DNA from 3 places in the Pseudomonas atacamensis genome. Region 3 is predicted to be linked to each of the others. Evidence: riboswitches for the same ligand, from Rfam matches in the RefSeq annotation. Region 3 holds a riboswitch; each other region holds the start of a gene.

Region 1 (6,462 bases), 940 kb from region 3:
ACGGCCCGACCTGTTCGGCGAGCAGTTTGAGCAACTTGCGCTCGGCCAGAACGAAACCGAGGCGCACCCCGGCCAGACCGAAAAACTTGCCGAACGAACGCAACACCACCAGCCCGACCTGATGCGCATAGGGCGCCAGGCTCAGTTGCGGCGTGTTGTCCATGAACGCTTCATCGACCACCAGCCAGCCGCCACGTTGCGCCAGCCGCGCATGCCAGTCGAGCAGGCGCGCCGGGGTCAGGCTGAGTCCGGTCGGGTTGTTCGGATTGACCACCACCAGCACATCAAGACTGTCGAGAAAGAATTCGACTTCCTGCTCGAGTACTTCACGGACAATGTAACCGCTGCGCCGCCACGCTTCGGCATGCTCGGCATAGCACGGCGACAACACGCCGACCTTGCCGGCCCGACGCAGACGCGGCAGCAGCTGGATAGCCATTTGCGAGCCGGCCACCGGTAGCACCTGCGCGGCGCCGTAATAATCGCAGGCGGCCTGTTCCAGTCCGTCATCGGTTTCCGGCAACCGCGCCCAGGCGCGTAGCGGGATCTCCGGGATCGGGAACGGCCATGGCGCGAGGCCGCTGGACAGGTCAAGCCAGTCGGCCTCGGCGATCCCGTAATCGAGTGCAGCCTTGCGCAGCCGGCCACCGTGCTCAAGCATAAAATTCCGCCCCCAGGCAAAGCATCAGCAGCCATAACCATACGCCGCGCTGGACCAATTGCCAGCCACGGTCGATGGAATCAGCATCGGCCGGCGCACCCTCGCCCAATTGCGGGCGCTCGTGCAGTTCGCCGTGATAGATCGCCGGGCCACCCAACTCGACGCCCAGCGCACCGGCACCGGCCGCCATCACCGGGCCGGCGTTGGGGCTGTCCCACTTTGGCGCCTGGGTGCGCCAGCACTTGAGCGCGAGTCGGGTTTTGCCGAGCAGCGCGTAGGTCAATGCCACCAGACGCGCAGGAATGTAGTTCAACACGTCGTCGATTTTCGCCGCCGCCCAGCCGAAACGCTCGAAGCGTTCGTTGCGATAACCCCACATCGCATCGAGGGTATTGCTCAAGCGATACAGAACCACGCCCGGCGCGCCGGCGACGACAAACCAGAACAGCGCAGCGAACACCGCATCGCTGCCGTTCTCCAGCACCGACTCAGTCGCGGCGCGGGCAACCGCAGTGCCGTCGAGTTCATCGGTCTGGCGACTGACCAGATAGCCGACGCGCTTGCGTGCCTCGTCCAGATCATCGGCGCGCAACGCCGCCGCAACCGGCGCGACATGTTCGCCGAGGCTGCGCATGCCGAGGGCGCAATACAACGCCAGGATCTCGACAATCCAGCCGACATAGGGCGCCCAGGAAAATGCTGTGGCGAGCAGAGTCAGCGGCAGCACCGCGAGCACCCACGCGGTCACGCCATGGCTGCGCCAGCCACGACCGCCAGCGTTGAAGCGTTGCTCAATGCGCCCGGCAAAATTGCCGAACGCCACCAGCGGATGCCAGCGTTTCGGTTCACCGAGCAGCGCATCCAGCGCTACCGCAGCGACACTCAGCAACGCCACACTCATTGACTCACTCCCCAATAATTTTCGTACAGCAGCTCGTTGAGCGGCCGCGCCTGCGCCCAGCCTTCAAGCACCAGCATCGGCGCCGGATAGAATTCCCTGACCGGGCCCAGACACAACACCGCCAGCGGCTTGGCACCGACCGGCAACTTGAGCAAATCCGCCAAGGCTTGCGGTTCGAACAGCGAGACCCAGCCCATGCCCAGGCCTTCAGCGCGGGAGGCCAGCCACAGATTCTGGATCGCGCAGGACAACGAGGCCATGTCCATTTCCGGCAAGGTGCGCCGACCGAAGATGTGCTTTTCGCGATCATCCATCAGCGCCGCGACCAGCACTTCTGCGCAATCGTTGATGCCTTCGACCTTGAGCTGCATGAACTCATCGCTGCGCTCGCCGAGGGCCTCGGCGGTGCGGATGCGCTCTTCTTCCACCAGATCGCGGATCTGCCCGCGCAGAGCGCGATCGCTGATGCGGATGAAGCGCCACGGCTGCATCAGGCCGACGCTCGGCGCTTGATGAGCGGCTTCGAGCAGACGACGCAGCAACTGCGGTTCGACGCTGCCGCCGGTGAAGTGGCGCATGTCGCGGCGTTCGGCGATGGCCTTGTAGACCGCCGCGCGTTCGGCTTCGGAGAATGTGTTGTCGGTCATGGCCCCATCGCTGGCAAGCCAGCTCCCACAGTGGGCGGTGCAATACCTGACGAAACGCAATCCCCTGTGGGAGCTGGCTTGCCAGCGATGGCGGTCTCAAGGCCGGGCGCAAACAGCGCAGCGACAGCCACAGGATTCGACGGGAAATAAAAGTGCACATAGGAAGCCGTCATCCGCCCCTCGCGATAAACCGCCTCAGCGCCGCGCCCGCCATTGGGACTCACCCCCCGGGCAATCGGCGTCAGCTCGGTGGTGGTCAGCGAATGATGATAGGTATGCCCACGCAACTCCCCTTCCGGCAGCTCAACCGCCTGCAACGCCAGCGCCGCGAGACGCTTCTGCATCGTTGCATCGCCCTTGAGCAAACCGACCAGCTCAGCACGGGTGCCTTCCACGTCGGTCAGCGAATGAAGCAGGTAAAGCATGCCGCCACATTCGGCGAGCAACGGCTTGCCCGCCGCGTGGTGCGCGCGGATTGCTGCAAGCATCGAGGTGTTCTGCGCCAGCGCGACGTGATGCAACTCTGGATAGCCGCCCGGCAGATACAGGCTGTCCGCCTCGGGCAATTGCGTGTCGCGGATCGGCGAGAAAAATTGCAGCTCGGCGCCCATCGCCCGCAGCAGATCGAGGCTGGCGCCATAGGTGAAGGCAAAGGCTTCATCGCGGGCGACGGCGATGCGCACACCATTCAATAAAGGCTCGGCGGCGATGAGGTCAGGCGCGGCGAATTCAACCGCCGGTGGCAGCGCGACTTGGCAACTGCTGGCCAGCGCATCGGCAGCCGCGTCGAGACGCAGATCCAGATCATTCAATTCGCTGGCCTGGACCAGACCGAGGTGGCGGCTCGGCAATTCGATGCCGGTCTCGCGGGACAGCGCACCGTACCAGCGCAAACCTTCGGTGAGGCTGCCTTCGAGCAATTGCGCATGGCGCAAGGTGCCGACGCGGTTGGCCAGCACGCCAGCGAACGGCAAGTCCGGCTGATACTTCGCCAGGCCCAGCGCCAAGGCGCCAAAGGTCTGCGCCATGGCGGTGCCGTCGATCACGCCGAGCACCGGCACACCGAAGTGGCGCGCCAGATCAGCGCTGGATGGCGTGCCGTCGAACAGGCCCATCACGCCTTCAATCAGAATCAGATCAGCCTCGGCGGCGGCTTCCCACAACAGGCGGCGACTTTCCTGCTCGCCGACCATCCACATGTCCAGTTGATACACCGGCGCACCGCTGGCGCGCTCGAGGATCATCGGGTCGAGAAAGTCCGGCCCGCATTTGAATACGCGCACCTTGCGCCCCTGATTGCGATGCAAACGGGCGAGTGCAGCGGTGACGGTGGTCTTGCCCTGACCGGAGGCCGGCGCGGCGATCAACACCGCCGGGCAGTGACGTGGTGGCTTCAAAGTTCGACGCCTTTCTGCGCTTTGATCCCGGCCTGGAAGGCGTGCTTGAGCATGCCCATCTCGGTGACCGTGTCGCCCATCTCGATCATTTCCGGCTTGGCGCCGCGACCGGTGACCACCACGTGCTGCATCGGCGGACGCGCCTGCAAATCGCTGAGCACCTGATCGAGATCGAGGTAGCCGTGCTTGAGGGCGATGTTCAATTCGTCGAGCACCACCAGACCGATCGAAGGGTCGCGCAACAATTCGCGCGAGACTTCCCAAGCGGCGGTCGCCGCGGCGATGTCGCGCTGACGATCCTGGGTTTCCCAGGTGAAGCCTTCGCCCATGACGTGGAAACGCACCTGCTCGGGGAAGCGGCGGAAAAACAATTCTTCGCCAGTGCTGTTGCGGCCCTTGATGAATTGCACCACGCCGCATTGCATGCCGTGGCCCATGGCGCGGGCGAGCATGCCGAATGCCGAGCTGCTCTTGCCTTTGCCGTTGCCGGTCAGCACCAGCACCAGGCCACATTCGTCGGGCGAGTTGGCAATGCGTTCGTCGATCACGGCTTTCTTGCGCTGCATGCGCGCCAGATGGCGTTCGTCACGCTCGGGGGAATCAGTCATGGGGGAGCTCTCCGTTGAGGCTGGATAACGGCGGGCAGGCACAAGAATAGACGGCAAAAAGCCTGGCATCGCCCACCGTGATGCCGTTGAGATGGATCAGGCCGGTCTCCGGGCTCATGAGCGGCGTTTCGCCTGACTGCGCGCCTTCCCGCTTCTTTCGAGGCAGTGGCTCAAGGCGCAGTTTTCACTCATTTACCGTTGCGGGGGCAGCGCCGGGATCGTCGTGGCTTCGCTTGAAGACCACACTCACCGGCTTCCCTGTTTCACTCTGTCGACGCGGGGCCACAGAGCACCTGAAACAAGCGGCGAAGGTTAGAGGGTTGGGGGTGGAGCGTCAATTGAAGAGGCGCTTTGCGCGCGAATAACTGCCGCTGATCAAATGTGCAGCGGCAATCTTGTGCCAGACTGTGACAAGTGATATCAAAGAGCCATGCTTTTTCCGAAAAGCCCACTACAACAATAAGGATGACGACGATGCAAGGCATGATCATCAGCAACCCGCGCTTGGAATTCCTGCGCCCGGTGCTGGAACGCTGGTTTGACTGTATCGATCGCTACAACACCGTTCGCGGCGACAACGACACGCCGTACTGGCACGACGAGAAAGCCAATCTGGGCCTGCTCGCGGCAGCGGCGTGGATGGCTGAAATGGTCACGCTGAACGACACCGCCACGCGCAAACAGAACGAAGAAGGCGAACGCAATGCCCGCGCCGATCTGTTAATTGCCGGCAGCGAAGACCGTGCATTCATTCAGGCCACGCAACGCTGGCCACGGGTCAACAACCTCAACCTGACCCAGGCCCTGCTCGACATCACCGTTGATGCCAAGCGCATCAGCTACGCAAGCGATCTCAAGCTCGGCTGCCTCTTCATCGCTCCGCAAAAAGCCCAGCACAGCGCCAGCCCTGAAGAACTGCAGGACATGGTCGACGACCTGCAAAAGGAACACACCTGCGCCGTGGCCTGGTATTTCCCCTACGCCTATCGCAAATTGCACAGCGACGCGGGCAACTATCATCCGGGCATCGCCGTGCTGTTCAAGGAAGCCCGCGGTTGAGCAGTTGAACCATCGGGCCTGCGCCCTCCTCTATGTTTAGGAATGCATTCATAGGGAAGATCAGCAATGCGCAAGGCCCCACTCGCTCTCATCATCGCCGTCGCTGGCGGGCTCGCTGCCTGCGGTGAAACCTCCAGCCTGCAAGTTTCCGACGGCACCGGTCCGTCACCGAAACTGCCCGAACCGAACAAGACACTGATCCCGACAGTCAACATCGCCCCGGCGGTGGGCTGGCCGGACGGCGCGAAACCGACCGCAGCGGCCGGCACCCAGGTCGCGGCGTTTGCCGAAGGACTCGATCACCCGCGCTGGCTCTACGTGCTGCCCAACGGCGATGTGCTGGTGGCGGAAACCAATGCGCCGCCCAAGCCCGATGACAGCAAAGGCATTCGTGGCTGGGTGATGAAGAAAGTCATGGGCAAGGCCGGTGCCGGCGTACCCAGCCCGAACCGCATCACCCTGCTGCGTGATGCCGACCACGATGGCGTCGCGGAAACCCGCACGGTGTTCCTGCAGAACCTCAATTCGCCGTTTGGCATGACGCTGGTTGGCAATGATTTGTACGTTGCCGACACCGACCGCCTGCTGCGCTTCAACTACGAGCCGGGCGCCACCGAGATCAAAACCCAACCGATCAAAGTCGTCGACTTGCCCGGCGGCACGCTGAATCACCACTGGACCAAGAACGTCATCGCCAGCAAGGACGGCAACAAGCTCTACGTCACCGTCGGCTCGAACAGTAACGTCGGCGAAAACGGTCTGGATCAGGAAGAAGGCCGCGCGGCGATCTGGGAAGTGGATCGGGCGACCGGCAATCACCGGATCTTCGCCTCGGGCATCCGCAACCCCAACGGCCTTGCCTGGGAACCCACCAGCGGCGCCTTGTGGACAGCGGTCAACGAGCGTGACGAAATCGGCAGCGATCTGGTGCCGGACTACATCACCTCGGTCAAGGACGGCGGCTTCTATGGCTGGCCGTTCAGCTACTACGGGCAACACGTCGATGTGCGAGTCAAACCGCAGAATCCTGATCTGGTGGCCAAGGCCATCGCTCCGGATTACGCCGTCGGTCCGCACACCGCTTCGCTGGGCCTGACCTTCGCCGAGGGCAACCGCTTGCCGGCGCAATTCAAGGAAGGCGCATTCATTGGCCAGCACGGCTCGTGGAACCGCAAACCGCACAGCGGCT
Region 2 (6,462 bases), 730 kb from region 3:
AGTTCTGGAATGGCCGTGTGCACGCCTTGCAGGAAGACGGCGCACCGGTCGGCGTGAGCTGGAAGCAGAACCTGGTCATGGCCGACATTCTGGTCATTCCCAAAGGCTCGAAAAACAAGGACGCGGCGATGAAGTTCCTCGCCAATGCCAGCAGCGCCAAAGGCCAGGCCGACTTCTCCAACCTGACCGCCTACGCTCCGGTTAACCTCGACAGTGTGGAGCGTCTGGATTCGACGCTGGCCCCCAACCTGCCGACGGCTTACGCCAAGGATCAGATCACCCTTGATTTCGCTTACTGGGCCAAGAACGGTCCGGCTATCGCGACACGGTGGAACGAATGGCTGGTCAAATGAAAATCGCGGCCACTGCGCCCCGTCCTTCCACTGCCACCGGGAGCGCCGCCGGCGCTGCCGGTTCGGCTTTCAAGCAACGCTGGCGCGGCGCCGGCAACCTCGTCCCGGCGCTGCTGTTCCTCGGCCTGTTCTTTCTGGCGCCGTTGATTGGCCTGCTGCTGCGCGGTGTGCTGGAACCTGTACCTGGCCTTGGCAACTACGAACAGTTGTTCGCCAACTCGGCTTATGCGCGAGTGCTGCTCAACACCTTTTCGGTGGCCGGGCTGGTGACGCTGTTCAGCCTGCTGCTGGGCTTTCCGCTGGCTTGGGCGATCACCCTGGTGCCGCGCGGCTGGGGGCGCTGGATCCTCAACATCGTGCTGCTGTCGATGTGGACCAGCCTGCTTGCCCGCACCTATTCGTGGCTGGTGTTGCTGCAAGCCTCGGGCGTGATCAACAAGGCGCTGATGGCGCTGGGCATCATCGATCAACCGCTGGAGATGGTGCACAACCTCACGGGCGTGGTGATCGGCATGAGCTACATCATGATCCCGTTCATCGTGCTGCCGTTGCAGGCGACCATGCAGGCCATCGACCCGATGATCCTGCAGGCCGGCTCGATCTGCGGTGCCAGTCCGTGGACCAACTTCTTCCGGGTGTTCCTGCCGCTGTGCCGGCCGGGTCTGGCGTCCGGCGGTTTGATGGTGTTCGTGATGTCGCTCGGTTACTACGTCACCCCCGCTTTGCTGGGCGGGGCGCAGAACATGATGCTGCCGGAGTTCATCATTCAGCAGGTGCAATCGTTCCTCAACTGGGGCCTGGCCAGTGCCGGCGCCGCGTTGTTGATCGCAATCACCCTGGTGCTGTTCTACTTCTACCTGAAGCTTCAACCGGAATCCCCGGTTGGCGCCAGTAACGCGAGGTAAGCCGACATGCTCCTGACCCCCAATGCCATGAGCCGGCGCATGCGTTTCGGCCTCTACGCTACGACTGGGCTGATCGGTCTGTTCCTGCTGTTGCCGATCGTGTTCATCGTCCTGCTGTCGTTCGGCTCCTCGCAGTGGCTGGTGTTCCCGCCACCGGGCTGGACGCTGAAATGGTACGGCCAGTTCTTCTCCAATCCCGACTGGATGAACGCCGCTGCCGCCAGCCTCAAGGTCGCCGTGCTGACTACGATCTGCGCCGTGGCCCTCGGTCTGCCGACCGCGTTTGCGCTGGTGCGCGGGCGCTTTCCCGGCCGCGAGATGCTCTACGGCCTGTTCACCCTGCCGATGATCGTGCCGCTGGTGATCATCGCCGTGGCGGTGTACGCGCTGTTTCTCAAGCTCGGCTATACCGGGACCATGTTCGCCTTCGTCGTCAGCCATGTGATCGTCGCGCTGCCATTTACCATCATCTCGATCATCAACTCGCTGAAGCTGTTCGATCAGTCGATTGAAGACGCGGCGGTAATCTGCGGTGCCTCGCGCTTGCAAGCGGTGTTCAAGGTGACGTTTCCGGCGATCCGCCCGGGCATGGTCGCCGGCGCCCTCTTCGCCTTCCTCGTCTCGTGGGACGAAGTGGTGCTCAGCGTGATGATGGCAAGCCCGACTCTGCAAACCCTTCCCGTGAAAATGTGGACCACCCTGCGCCAGGACCTGACCCCGGTGATCGCCGTCGCTTCGACGCTGCTGATCGGCCTGTCGGTATTGGTCATGGTGATCGCCGCCGCCCTGCGCCGGCGCAACGAAATCAGCGCCTGAGCGCCCAGGAGTACGACATGAGTGCCGTGATCAAAGACGCATCCCAGCAGAACGACAAACCCCTGGTCAGCCTGCGCAACCTGAACAAGCACTACGGCGATTTTGCTGCCGTCGATAACATCTCGCTGGACATCAAGGACGGCGAATTCCTCACCTTCCTCGGCTCCAGCGGCTCGGGCAAAAGCACCACGCTGTCGATGCTCGCCGGGTTCGAAACACCGAGCAGCGGCGAGATCCTCGTCAACGGCCAGTCGCTGGTCAACGTGCCGCCGCACAAGCGTGACATCGGCATGGTCTTCCAGCGCTATTCGCTGTTCCCGCATCTGTCGGTGCGCGACAACATCGCCTTCCCTCTGGCCATTCGCAAACTGGCGACGGCCGAGCGCGAAAAACGCGTCGATGCGATGTTGAAGCTGGTGCAGCTCGAACAGTTCGCCCATCGCCGCCCTTCGCAACTGTCCGGCGGTCAGCAACAACGTGTCGCCATCGCCCGGGCGCTGGTTTACGAGCCACGCATCCTGCTGATGGACGAACCGCTGGGCGCGCTGGACAAGAAGCTGCGCGAGGACTTGCAGGATGAACTGCGCCAGCTGCACCGGCGCCTGGGTATCACCATCGTTTACGTGACCCACGACCAGGAAGAAGCCATGCGGCTGTCGCAACGCATCGCGATTTTCAGCCACGGCAAGATTGTCGGCTTGGGCAGCGGGTATGACCTTTATCAGAATCCGCCGAATGCGTTTGTCGCGTCGTTTCTGGGCAATTCGAACTTCCTCAAGCTCAAGGCACAAGGCAATGCGGCAGCGAGTTTCGAGGGTCAGTCGTTGTCGATTCGGCTGACGTCCGGGTTGCACACTGATCAGGATGTGCTGCTGATGGTGCGTCCGGAAAAGGCCTTGGCGCTGAGCACGCAGCAGGCGCTGGATGAGCCGCTGGCGGCAGGCTGGAATGAGGTATCGGCGAATGTTGTGGAGGTGCTGTTTCTCGGTGAGAGCCAGACGTGCAGCGTGGTCACTGCGGGCGGGACGTCGATGACGGTGAAAGCCCTGTCGGCAGCGGGCATGCCACTCAAGGCCGGCGATCCGGTACGAGTGCGCTGGGCGACGGCGGATGCTTGTGTTTACACCGAATGGACCGAGAGCGATTTGAACAAGGCAGCAGGTGCTCACTGAGGACACCTGTTGGAGCTGCCGCAGGCTGCGATTTTTTGATCTTGCTGTTAAAAACAAGATTAACAGATCGCAGCCTCGTTTCACTCGACAGCTCCTACAGGGTTTCACGGTGCTCAGAGGATCGGGACAAAACCCTCAATCTCATCCGGCCAAGCCGTCAGCACTTCAAACCCGCTCTCCGTCACCGCGACCATATGCTCCCACTGCGCCGACAACGAGCCATCCTTGGTCAGCACCGTCCAGCCATCCGGCATGTTCTTCACATGGCGTTTGCCGGCATTGAGCATCGGTTCCACGGTGAAAATCATCCCGGCCTTGAGCTTCAGCCCTTGATTGGGAAAGCCGTAATGCAGGATTTGCGGTTCGTCGTGATAGACCTTGCCGATGCCATGGCCGCAGTACTCGCGTACCACGCTGAAGCCCTCCGCCTCCGCCAGGCTCTGGATCGCGTAACCGATATCGCCCAGCGTTGCACCCGGTTTCACTGCGCGAATGCCCGCGCACATCGCGTCGTAAGTGGTCTTGATCAGGTGCTGCGCCTCGGGGCTCGCCTCACCCACGACATACATGCGGCTGGTATCACCGAACCAGCCATCCTTGATCACGGCGATGTCGAGGTTGACGATGTCGCCGTCTTTCAATGGCGTACCCGATGGAATCCCGTGGCACACCACGTCATTGACCGACGCGCAGACGGTTTTCGGAAAGCCGTGATAACCGACGTTGGCCGGCACGGCTTTCTGCACATTGACGATGTAATCGTTGCACAACCGGTCCAGCTCATCGGTGGTCACCCCGGCCTTCACATGCGGCACCAGCATTGCCAGCACTTCAGCGGCGAGTTTGCCGGCGGCGCGGGATTTTTCGATGTCGGCCGGCGTGTTGATCTTGATCTGGTTTCTCATGCGCTGACGGCTTCCTGAGTCAGTTGTTGCAGATCCAGTCCGCCGTTCTGTTCGGCGCGGATCAGCAGGCGGCAAATGGCGCTGTGGTCGAGCTTGGGATGCAGCTCGGCGAGCATGCCGATGCGCATCCAGTGCTCGGCCTGCGCGTTGATCGAGCGGCTGAGGGCGTTGCTGGAGATGCGCAGGTTCTCGTGCATGTCCTCTGAAATTTTTACGATGCCCATATATGAATCCGATACGATGTGTATATGGAACGTATATTAATCAGTGCATACGGCCGATTGCAATGCCAACGGCAAAATCGACGCTGTGGCAGATTCGCCTCCCCCTCCACCGCGCAAATCGACTACCATGCCGCCGCCGGTTTCCACACGGAATTAATAGGGAATCCGAAATGCTTGCACAGCATCAATCGGAACTGCCCCCGCAACTGTAGGTGCCGAGCCTGCTCCTCGACTGCCACTGGGTGAATCCCGGGAAGGCCGGAGCGTGGCGATGACGCATCAGTCAGGAGACCTGCCGGCACAGTGACTGACTAACCGGCGGGGTGTCCGGGAAGGACATCGTGCCGTGCTTGTTTTCACTATGCCGGCCTTGCGCAGTTTCCACGACCGCGCACGAGGTGTGTTTCCAACCGTACCCGCCCGCTCCCGTACGGTTCCCCTGGAGACTGCCCCATGCTGCTGCCCCGCGTTGCCACCCTGCTCACCGCTCTGAGCCTTTGCGCCCTGGCGCAAGCGGCGCCGACTGCGTATCCGCTGACCGTGGAAAACTGTGGCAGCAGCCTGACCTTTCAGCACGCGCCTGCGCGCACGGTGACCATCGGCCAGGCCGGCACCGAAATGCTCTACGCCTTGGGTCTGGGCGACAAGGTCGTCGGCACCTCGCTGTGGTTCAATGACGTGCTGGGCACATACAAAGTACAGAACGACAGGATCGAGCGCCTCGCCGACAACGAGCCGAGTTTCGAAGCGGTGATCGCCAAACGCCCGGAGCTGGTTGCCGTCGAGCTGGAATGGATGGTCGGCCCGCAAGGCGCGGTCGGCACCCGCGAGCAGTTTCATGAACTGAAGATTCCTACCTATCTGCTGCCCTCCGATTGCGAAGCCAAGGACAACCTCGTCGGTTCGGACGGCACGCGGCTGGCGCCGTTTCGCATCGACAGCATCTACAAAAGCGTGAGCCAACTGGCGGCGATTTTCGATGTGCAGGCGCGTGGCGAGCAACTCAATGAGCAGCTCAAAGCCAGCCTCGCGCAGTCGATCGCCACGGCGAAAAAGCAGCAGCGCAAAGACGTCAGCGCCCTGGTGTGGTTCTCCAGCGCCGAGATGGACATCGAGCCGTTCGTGGCCGGGCACAAAGGCGTTCCCGATTTCATGCTCAGCACCCTCGGCGTGCGCAACGTCGTCGAGTCGGATGAAGAATGGCCGACCGTCGGCTGGGAAACCATCGCCAAGGCCAACCCGACATTTCTGGTGATCGCGCGCATGGATCGTCGACGTTTCCCGGCGGACGACTATCAGAAGAAACTCGCCTTCCTGCGCAGTGATCCGGTGACGCGCAACATGGACGCGGTCAAGCACAACCGCATCATCATCCTCGACGCCATGGCCATGCAGGCCAGCCTGCGCACCTTCGACGGCCTCGCACAACTGGCCAGCGCGATCAACGGCTACGACCTGTCGCCATGAGCAGACGCCTGATCCGTTTGCTGCTGGTGCTGTTGACGCTGTCGGTCGCGCTGATCGGCGGCGTGGCCATTGGTGAGACTTCAATCGAGCCGAGCGTGGTGTTGCAGGTGCTGGGCAACAAGCTGTGGGGCGCCGGTTATGTGCTCGACCCGATCGACGAAGGCATTGTCTGGAACTATCGCCTGACCCGCGCGCTGGTCGCGGCGGCCTGCGGCGCCGGCCTGGCGACGTCCGGGGTGATTCTGCAATCGCTGCTGCGCAATCCGTTGGCCGATCCGTATCTGCTGGGGATTTCCGCGGGTGCCTCGACTGGAGCGGTAATGGTCGCCCTGCTTGGCGTCGGCGCCGGGGCGATTTCATTGTCGGTCGGTGCGTTTGCCGGCGCGGTGACCGCGTTCGTGCTGGTGATCCTGTTGGCGCGGGTCAGCGGCTCGGCCAGCGGCACCGGGCAGATCATTCTGGCCGGGATTGCCGGCTCGCAGCTGTTCAACGCCCTCACCGCGTTTCTGATCACCCGCTCGGCCAGCTCGGAACAGGCGCGCGGGATCATGTTCTGGTTGTTGGGCAATCTCGGCGGCGTGCGCTGGCCGTCGGTGTGGCTGGCGGTGCCGGTGGCGGTG
Region 3 (6,462 bases):
GGATGAGATTGGCAAACGCATCACGGAAAAACCCCGAAACCCGCAGCGTCACGTCGACTCTTGGACGATCGAGCAGACTCAGCGGCAGAATCTCGAAATCATCCACGCGCTGACTGCCCGTGGCCCAGACCGGACGCACGCCCATCAACGCCATGGCCTGAGCGATGTCGTCGCCGCCGGTGCGCATGGTTGCGGTGCCCCAGACAGACAGGCCGAGCTGGCGCAAGTGATCGCCGTGATCCTGCAAGTGTCGTTCAAGGATAAGCGTCGCGGACTGGAAACCGATGCGCCACGCAGTAGTTGTTGGCAGATTGCGCACGTCGACTGAATAGAAATTACGCCCGGTGGGCAGGACGTCGAGACGGCCACGGCTGGGCGCGCCGCTTGGGCCGGCGGGGACGAAACGACCGCTGAGGGCGTCAAGCAGACCGCGCATTTCGGCCGGGCCGCAAGCATCGAGGCGTGGGGCGACGACTTCGCGCAGATGCTCGAGTATCGAATCAACCTCCGCCCACCCCGGCCCTTGTGGGAGCGAGCCTGTTCGCGAAGGCGTCGGGTCAGACAACTGGTCTTTTACTGACACACCGCTTTCGCGAGCAGGCTCGCTCCCACATGGGACATTCAGTGCTTGGGAGATCAGGTCTGCGCCGAAGAGTTCGAGGCGTTCGCGGGTGTCGCCGGCGGTGCGCCAGACTTCTTCGCTGATGGCCTGCAACCCGATCGGACGCGGGCCGTTCCAAGGATCGGCCAAGGCGCAATCCAGCGGATCAAAACCGAGATCAAACGCTTTAGCCAGTGCTCGCAGCAGACTCGACTGCGCGGCCTTGCCGTCACCGCGCGGGATGCGCAGCAACGCGAGCAAGGTGTCGATACGCAAGCGCCCGCTCGGCGATTCGCCAAAGATGTGCAACCCATCGCGAATCTGCGATTCCTTCAGGTCGCACAGATAAGTGTCCAGACGCGGCAACCAGATCGCCGCATCGGCATCGCTGTCCAGCGCTGCGTCCAGTTGCAGTTCCCGGTCGATCTGCGTGTCCCGCACCAGTTGCAGAATGTCGCGTTGCAACTCGCGGGCACGGCGCGGATCGAGCAGTTGCGCCTCGTAATATTCGTCGGCGAGCAACTCCAGATTGCGCAGCGGCCCGTAGGTTTCGGCGCGGGTCAGCGGTGGCATCAAGTGGTCGATGATCACCGCCTGCGTGCGCCGTTTGGCCTGAGCGCCCTCGCCCGGATCGTTGACGATAAACGGATAGATATTTGGCAGCGGGCCGAGCAACGCATCCGGCCAGCAGTTTTCCGATAGCCCAACGCCCTTGCCCGGCAGCCATTCGAGATTGCCATGCTTGCCGACGTGGATCACGCCGTGGGCCCCGTAGGTGTTGCGCAACCAGAAATAGAACGCCAGATAGCCGTGCGGCGGAACCAGATCCGGGTCGTGGTACACCGCGCTCGGATCGACCTGATAACCCCGGGCCGGCTGGATGCCGACAAAGGTCAGACCGAAACGCAGACCGGCGATCATCAAGCGACCGTCGCGGCACATCGGATCGTTTTGCGGCGTCCCCCAACGCTCTTGCACCGCGACACGATTCGCTTCCGGCAACGCATTGAACATTGCCAGGTAATCGTCCATCGCCAGGCTCTGCTGGCACGGGCGCAGGTCGAGACTATCGAGGTCGTTGCTGACACCGCCGAGCAATTGCTGGATCAGTTCGGTGCCGCTGTCGGGCAACTCGGCCGTGATCGGATAACCTTCGGCACGCAATGCGCGGAGGATATTCAGCGCCGCCGCCGGCGTATCGAGGCCGACGCCATTGCCGATGCGGCCGTCGCGGGTCGGGTAGTTGGCGAGGATCAGGGCGATGCGTTTTTCGCCGTTCGGCACGTGTGCCAAAGCAACCCAGCGCCGCGCCAGTTCGGCGACGAAATCCATGCGTTCGGGCTGGGCGCGGTAGCAGACCACATCGGACTGACTGCGCTCGCTGCGCCAAGCCAGATCCTTGAAGCTGATCGGTCGGCTGATGATGCGTCCATCGAGTTCCGGCAAAGCAACGTGCATCGCCAGATCACGCGGCCCGAGGCCCTGTTCGCTGTCGCGCCAGCCGGGCTCGTTGTCCTGGGCGCAGATCGCTTGAATCACCGGGATGTTGCGGCGAAACGGGCGCAGATGCGGCGCCTCGGGACTCGATTGGGCAAAACCGGTGGTGTTGAGAATCACCCCCGCCTCGACTTCATCCAGCCAGTCCTCGACCACCGACAGACAACCGGGTTCTTTCAGACTGGCCACCGCGATCGGCAGCGGATTGAGTCCGGCTGCCTGCAAACGCTGACAGAACACATCGATGAACGCCGTGTTCGCCGCCTGCAAATGCGAGCGATAAAACAACAGCGCCGCCACCGGTTGACCGGGTAGCCATTCGGCTTGCCAGTCGCTCAGGGCAGCGCTGTTTTTCTGTGGGTGATAAATCGCCGTGCGCGGCAGGGTTTGCGGCTCGCTCCACGGGTAATCGCGGGCAAACCATTGGTTGCCCAGGCAACGGAAGAAATCCAGTGCATTGCCCATGCCGCCCTGACGCAGAAATTGCCAGAGTCGATCGCGTACTTCGGCGCTGACCGTGCTCAAGTCGCTGAGCTCGGGGTCCGGACGGTCATCGCCGGGCACCAGAATCAGTTGCACGCCGCGTTCGGACAACTCGACCAGCCGCTCGACACCGTAGCGCCAATAGGCGATGCCGCCGTGCAGTGAGATCAGAATGACCTTGGCGTGGCGCAGCACTTCGTCGACATATAGATCGACCGAGGCATGATTCTGCACCTGCATCGGGTTGGCCAGACGCAGGCTCGGGTAGTCATCGGGCAATTGCTGCGCGGCCTCGGCGAGCAGCGCCAGGCTGGAATCGCCGCTGCACAGGATCACCAGCTCGGCGGGGGTTTGTCCGAGATCGGCAATGTTGTCGTCCGAGACGAATCCGCCGGGCTGGGTCCTGAGCAGGTGCATGGCTTAAACGCTGAGCGCAGCGCGCAATTGCGCTTCGAGTTGTGCGGCATCGAGTTCCTGACCGATCAGCACCAGACGCGTAACGCGCGCTTCTTCGGCGCCCCACTGACGGTCGAAATGCTTGTCAAAACGCGTGCCCACCCCCTGGATCAACAGGCGCATCGGCTTGTTCGGAATCGCCGCGAAGCCTTTCACGCGCAGAATGCCGTGTTGCACCACCAGTTGCGTCAGCGCATCGAGCAGCAGGCTTTCATCGGCTTGCGGCAATTCGATGGAGATCGAATCGAAGGCGTCGTGATCGTGATCGTCGTCATCACCGTCATGGTGGTGATCGTGGTGACTGTGGCGGCTGTCGATGTGCTCCTCGGAGCCGGCACCGAGGCCGATCAACACGTCGAGCGGCAGGCGGCCGTTGCTGGCTTCGATGATTTTTACCGCTGGCGGCAGCTCTTCGGCGACTTCAGCACGCACCCGAGCCAGATCTTCCGCGCTGGTCTGGTCGGCTTTGTTGAGGATGACCAGGTCAGCGCTGGCCAGTTGATCGGCGAACAGTTCATGCAGCGGCGACTCGTGATCAAGGTTCGGATCGAGTTTGCGCTGGGCATCGACCTGATCCGGGAACGCTGCGAAGGTGCCAGCAGCGACGGCCGGGCTGTCGACCACGGTGATCACCGCGTCAACGGTGCAGGCGCTACGGATTTCCGGCCACTGGAAGGCCTGCACCAACGGCTTTGGCAGGGCCAGGCCGGAGGTTTCGATAAGAATGTGATCAAGGTCACCGCGACGGGCGACCAGCTCGCGCATCACCGGAAAGAATTCTTCCTGCACCGTGCAGCACAGGCAGCCGTTGGCCAGTTCGTAAACACGGCCGCTGGCCTCTTCTTCGGTGCAGCCGATGGTGCATTGCTTGAGGATCTCACCATCAATGCCGAGCTCGCCAAACTCGTTGACGATCACCGCGATGCGCCGGCCCTGAGCGTTGTCGAGCATGTGCCGCAGCAGCGTGGTTTTGCCCGAACCGAGGAAACCGGTGACGATGGTGACGGGGAGTTTGGCCAGTGTTTTCATCGGTATGCCCTTTGGCAAGCGGCGGGCATACGGGACGAGAACCGGCAGCGCGCATGCACGCCGGAAGCATTCGCCACCGGATCACCCCGCCCGGTTGTAGTGAGAATCTGTGACGAGGCAGGTCTCCTGGCTGACGGCGTTCAGGCGCGAGACCTGGCGTTCATTGCGCCTTCCCGCTGGCTCATCGGTTGAGCTGGCAGTGGCGTGGCAACGAACATCACCGTTCACAGTTGCGGGGGCAGCCGCGGCTTTGACCGCGTTCCCTTCTTAGCTTCGGCGAGTGCCGAAGAACCTCGAAAGCGCAAGGCTACGCATGGGTCCGTCGTGGGTCAATGGTCGGTGAGTCTGAAACTGGGTGTATATCCGTTGCTGCGGTAACGGCTTCTTAAGGTTTTGCTCTTACAGCGAGTCCCTTTTTCAAACGCCGGAGTGCCGGCACAGCAAAAAGGAACCAAAAGGCTTTGCCCCGGCGTACGGCCCGCTCGCTGGAGCTCGGGGTACCTTCGTTACGGAGGGGCAAAAGATCAAAAGCAACAGCAAAAGCAAAAGCCAGATCAAAAGATCGCAGCCTTCGGCGGCTCCTACAGTTGGATCGCGTAACGCTTAAGGATAGGTCGGCTGTCAGGCCGCCTTCGCGAGCAGGCTCGCTCCCACAAAAGCAAAAGCAAAGCAGCGCAACTGCCCGCGGCGAAGCCGCACCACTCAACAATGAGCGCAAGCTCGAGTGCTCTTGATCTTGATCCACCGGCGACGTCGGAAGGCTGAGCGGAGGGATTGATCCGGGCGTGGGAGCGCAGCGACCGTCTGGCGCAGCCAGACACAGCGGAAGGAGGTGCAGCGAAGCAAACCCTAGCCGCTGCGCCCGGATCAGTCCCGCAGCGAAGGAGCCCGAGCCTGCGAGGGCCGAACGTAGGAGCAAGCCTTTTTGGGTACTTTTTCGGCGTTTGGAAAAAGTGCCTCGCCGTAAGGGCGAAACCGTAATCAGCAACACCCGCAGCAACGGATATACACACAAAAACATCAGAAAAACACCCCCACCGCAGCACCGAAAACTCCCCGGAAATTGACTAAAAACCCAAACCCATGTTCTCCTGCCCACCTTGTTACGGGTGCCCTTCACAGGGTGAAACGGGAAACCGGTGAATCATGTGCTTTACTCAAGGCCATGTCAGTCCGGTGCTGCCCCCGCAACGGTAAGCGAGCGAAGCGTCAGATCCACTGTGCCCCGGCATGGGAAGGTGATGCTTGCAGGTCGGCCTCGTGCCAACCCCTCGCGAGCCCGGAGACCGGCCCGCAACACCCAGCGCGCGCAAGCGTCGCTGACCACAAACAAACCCGCGGTGGGCGGGCGCTGTTCGAAATCCCTGCGTGCCGGGCTCGCAGGGATTTTCATGCGCTCTGTTTACCCGCTGACATTTCAGAGGGAAGCGCTATGTCGATCATCAGCAATACCGTCAGCCACACTGACCACATTTCCAGCAGCACCACACTCGGCCAACGCGTCGCCGCCGCCCTCTTCGCCTCGATCCTCGGTGCCAGCCTGGTCTGGTTCGCCGGTTTCTCGCACATCGAAGCGGTGCACAACGCCGCCCACGATACCCGCCACAGCGCCGCGTTCCCGTGCCACTGAGGCTTGCCGAGATGATCAAGCGTATTGCGCAAACCGCAGGCTTCACCGGCTTGCTGGCCGCCCTGCTGCTGACCCTGCTGCAGAGTTTCTGGGTATCGCCACTGATTCTGCAGGCCGAATCCTTCGAGAAATCCGAACCGGTCGCGCAAGTTCACGAACACGCCGCCGGCACCGCCGCCCACAGCCATGATGGCGAAGCCTGGGAGCCGGAAGACGGCTGGCAGCGCGTGGTCTCGACCACTGGCGGTAATCTGGTGGTGGCGGTGGGTTTCGCCCTGATGCTCGCCGGCCTGTACACCTTGCGCGCGCCAACCAAAACCTCGCAAGGGCTGCTCTGGGGTCTGGCCGGTTACGCGACGTTCGTACTCGCGCCGACCTTGGGCCTGCCACCTGAATTGCCGGGCACTGCGGCTGCCGATCTGGCTTCGCGGCAGATCTGGTGGATCGGCACCGCCGCTTCGACCGCCGTCGGCCTGGCACTGATCGCCTTCAGTCGTCACTGGCTGATGAAGCTTCTCGGTGTGGCGATTCTCGTCGTGCCGCATGTGATCGGCGCGCCGCAACCGCAGGTGCATTCGATGCTTGCCCCAGAGGCACTGGAAACCCAGTTCAAAATCGCTTCGCAGCTGACCAACGTCGCGTTCTGGCTGGCCTTGGGCTTGATCAGTGCATGGTTGTTCCGCCGCAAAAGCGCAGGCCCATATCAGGCATGACCGATGACCGCGCAGCGCCGACCTTCGTGGTCGGCCTCGGCTGCCAGCGCGGC

The links. Region 3 has a riboswitch for cobalamin ahead of cobW (cobalamin biosynthesis protein CobW). Riboswitches for the same ligand answer to the same signal wherever they lie in the genome.
Region 1: linked by a shared signal. The riboswitch ahead of cobO (cob(I)yrinic acid a,c-diamide adenosyltransferase) and the one ahead of cobW (cobalamin biosynthesis protein CobW) in region 3 are both predicted to bind cobalamin.
Region 2: linked by a shared signal. The riboswitch ahead of JWU58_RS11975 (ABC transporter substrate-binding protein) and the one ahead of cobW (cobalamin biosynthesis protein CobW) in region 3 are both predicted to bind cobalamin.

What each region holds. Positions count from the first base shown of each region.
Region 1 covers NZ_CP070503.1:4,270,703-4,277,164, forward strand. The annotation lists gene cobD (threonine-phosphate decarboxylase CobD) at 1-661, opposite strand, end outside; gene cbiB (adenosylcobinamide-phosphate synthase CbiB) at 654-1,562, opposite strand; gene bluB (5,6-dimethylbenzimidazole synthase) at 1,559-2,209, opposite strand; gene JWU58_RS19460 (cobyrinic acid a,c-diamide synthase CobB) at 2,206-3,606, opposite strand; gene cobO (cob(I)yrinic acid a,c-diamide adenosyltransferase) at 3,603-4,214, opposite strand; cobalamin riboswitch at 4,297-4,526, opposite strand; gene JWU58_RS19470 (hypothetical protein) at 4,689-5,273, shown strand; gene JWU58_RS19475 (PQQ-dependent sugar dehydrogenase) at 5,340-6,462, shown strand, end outside.
Region 2 covers NZ_CP070503.1:2,603,702-2,610,163, reverse strand. The annotation lists gene JWU58_RS12005 (ABC transporter substrate-binding protein) at 1-353, shown strand, start outside; gene JWU58_RS12000 (ABC transporter permease) at 350-1,258, shown strand; gene JWU58_RS11995 (ABC transporter permease) at 1,265-2,074, shown strand; gene JWU58_RS11990 (ABC transporter ATP-binding protein) at 2,092-3,246, shown strand; gene map (type I methionyl aminopeptidase) at 3,360-4,151, opposite strand; gene JWU58_RS11980 (ParD-like family protein) at 4,148-4,375, opposite strand; cobalamin riboswitch at 4,496-4,689, shown strand; gene JWU58_RS11975 (ABC transporter substrate-binding protein) at 4,829-5,842, shown strand; gene JWU58_RS11970 (FecCD family ABC transporter permease) at 5,839-6,462, shown strand, end outside.
Region 3 covers NZ_CP070503.1:3,333,891-3,340,352, forward strand. The annotation lists gene cobN (cobaltochelatase subunit CobN) at 1-2,998, opposite strand, end outside; gene cobW (cobalamin biosynthesis protein CobW) at 3,002-4,066, opposite strand; cobalamin riboswitch at 4,166-4,377, opposite strand; cobalamin riboswitch at 5,157-5,375, shown strand; gene JWU58_RS15115 (CbtB domain-containing protein) at 5,499-5,696, shown strand; gene JWU58_RS15120 (CbtA family protein) at 5,708-6,409, shown strand; gene JWU58_RS15125 (cobalamin biosynthesis protein) at 6,406-6,462, shown strand, end outside.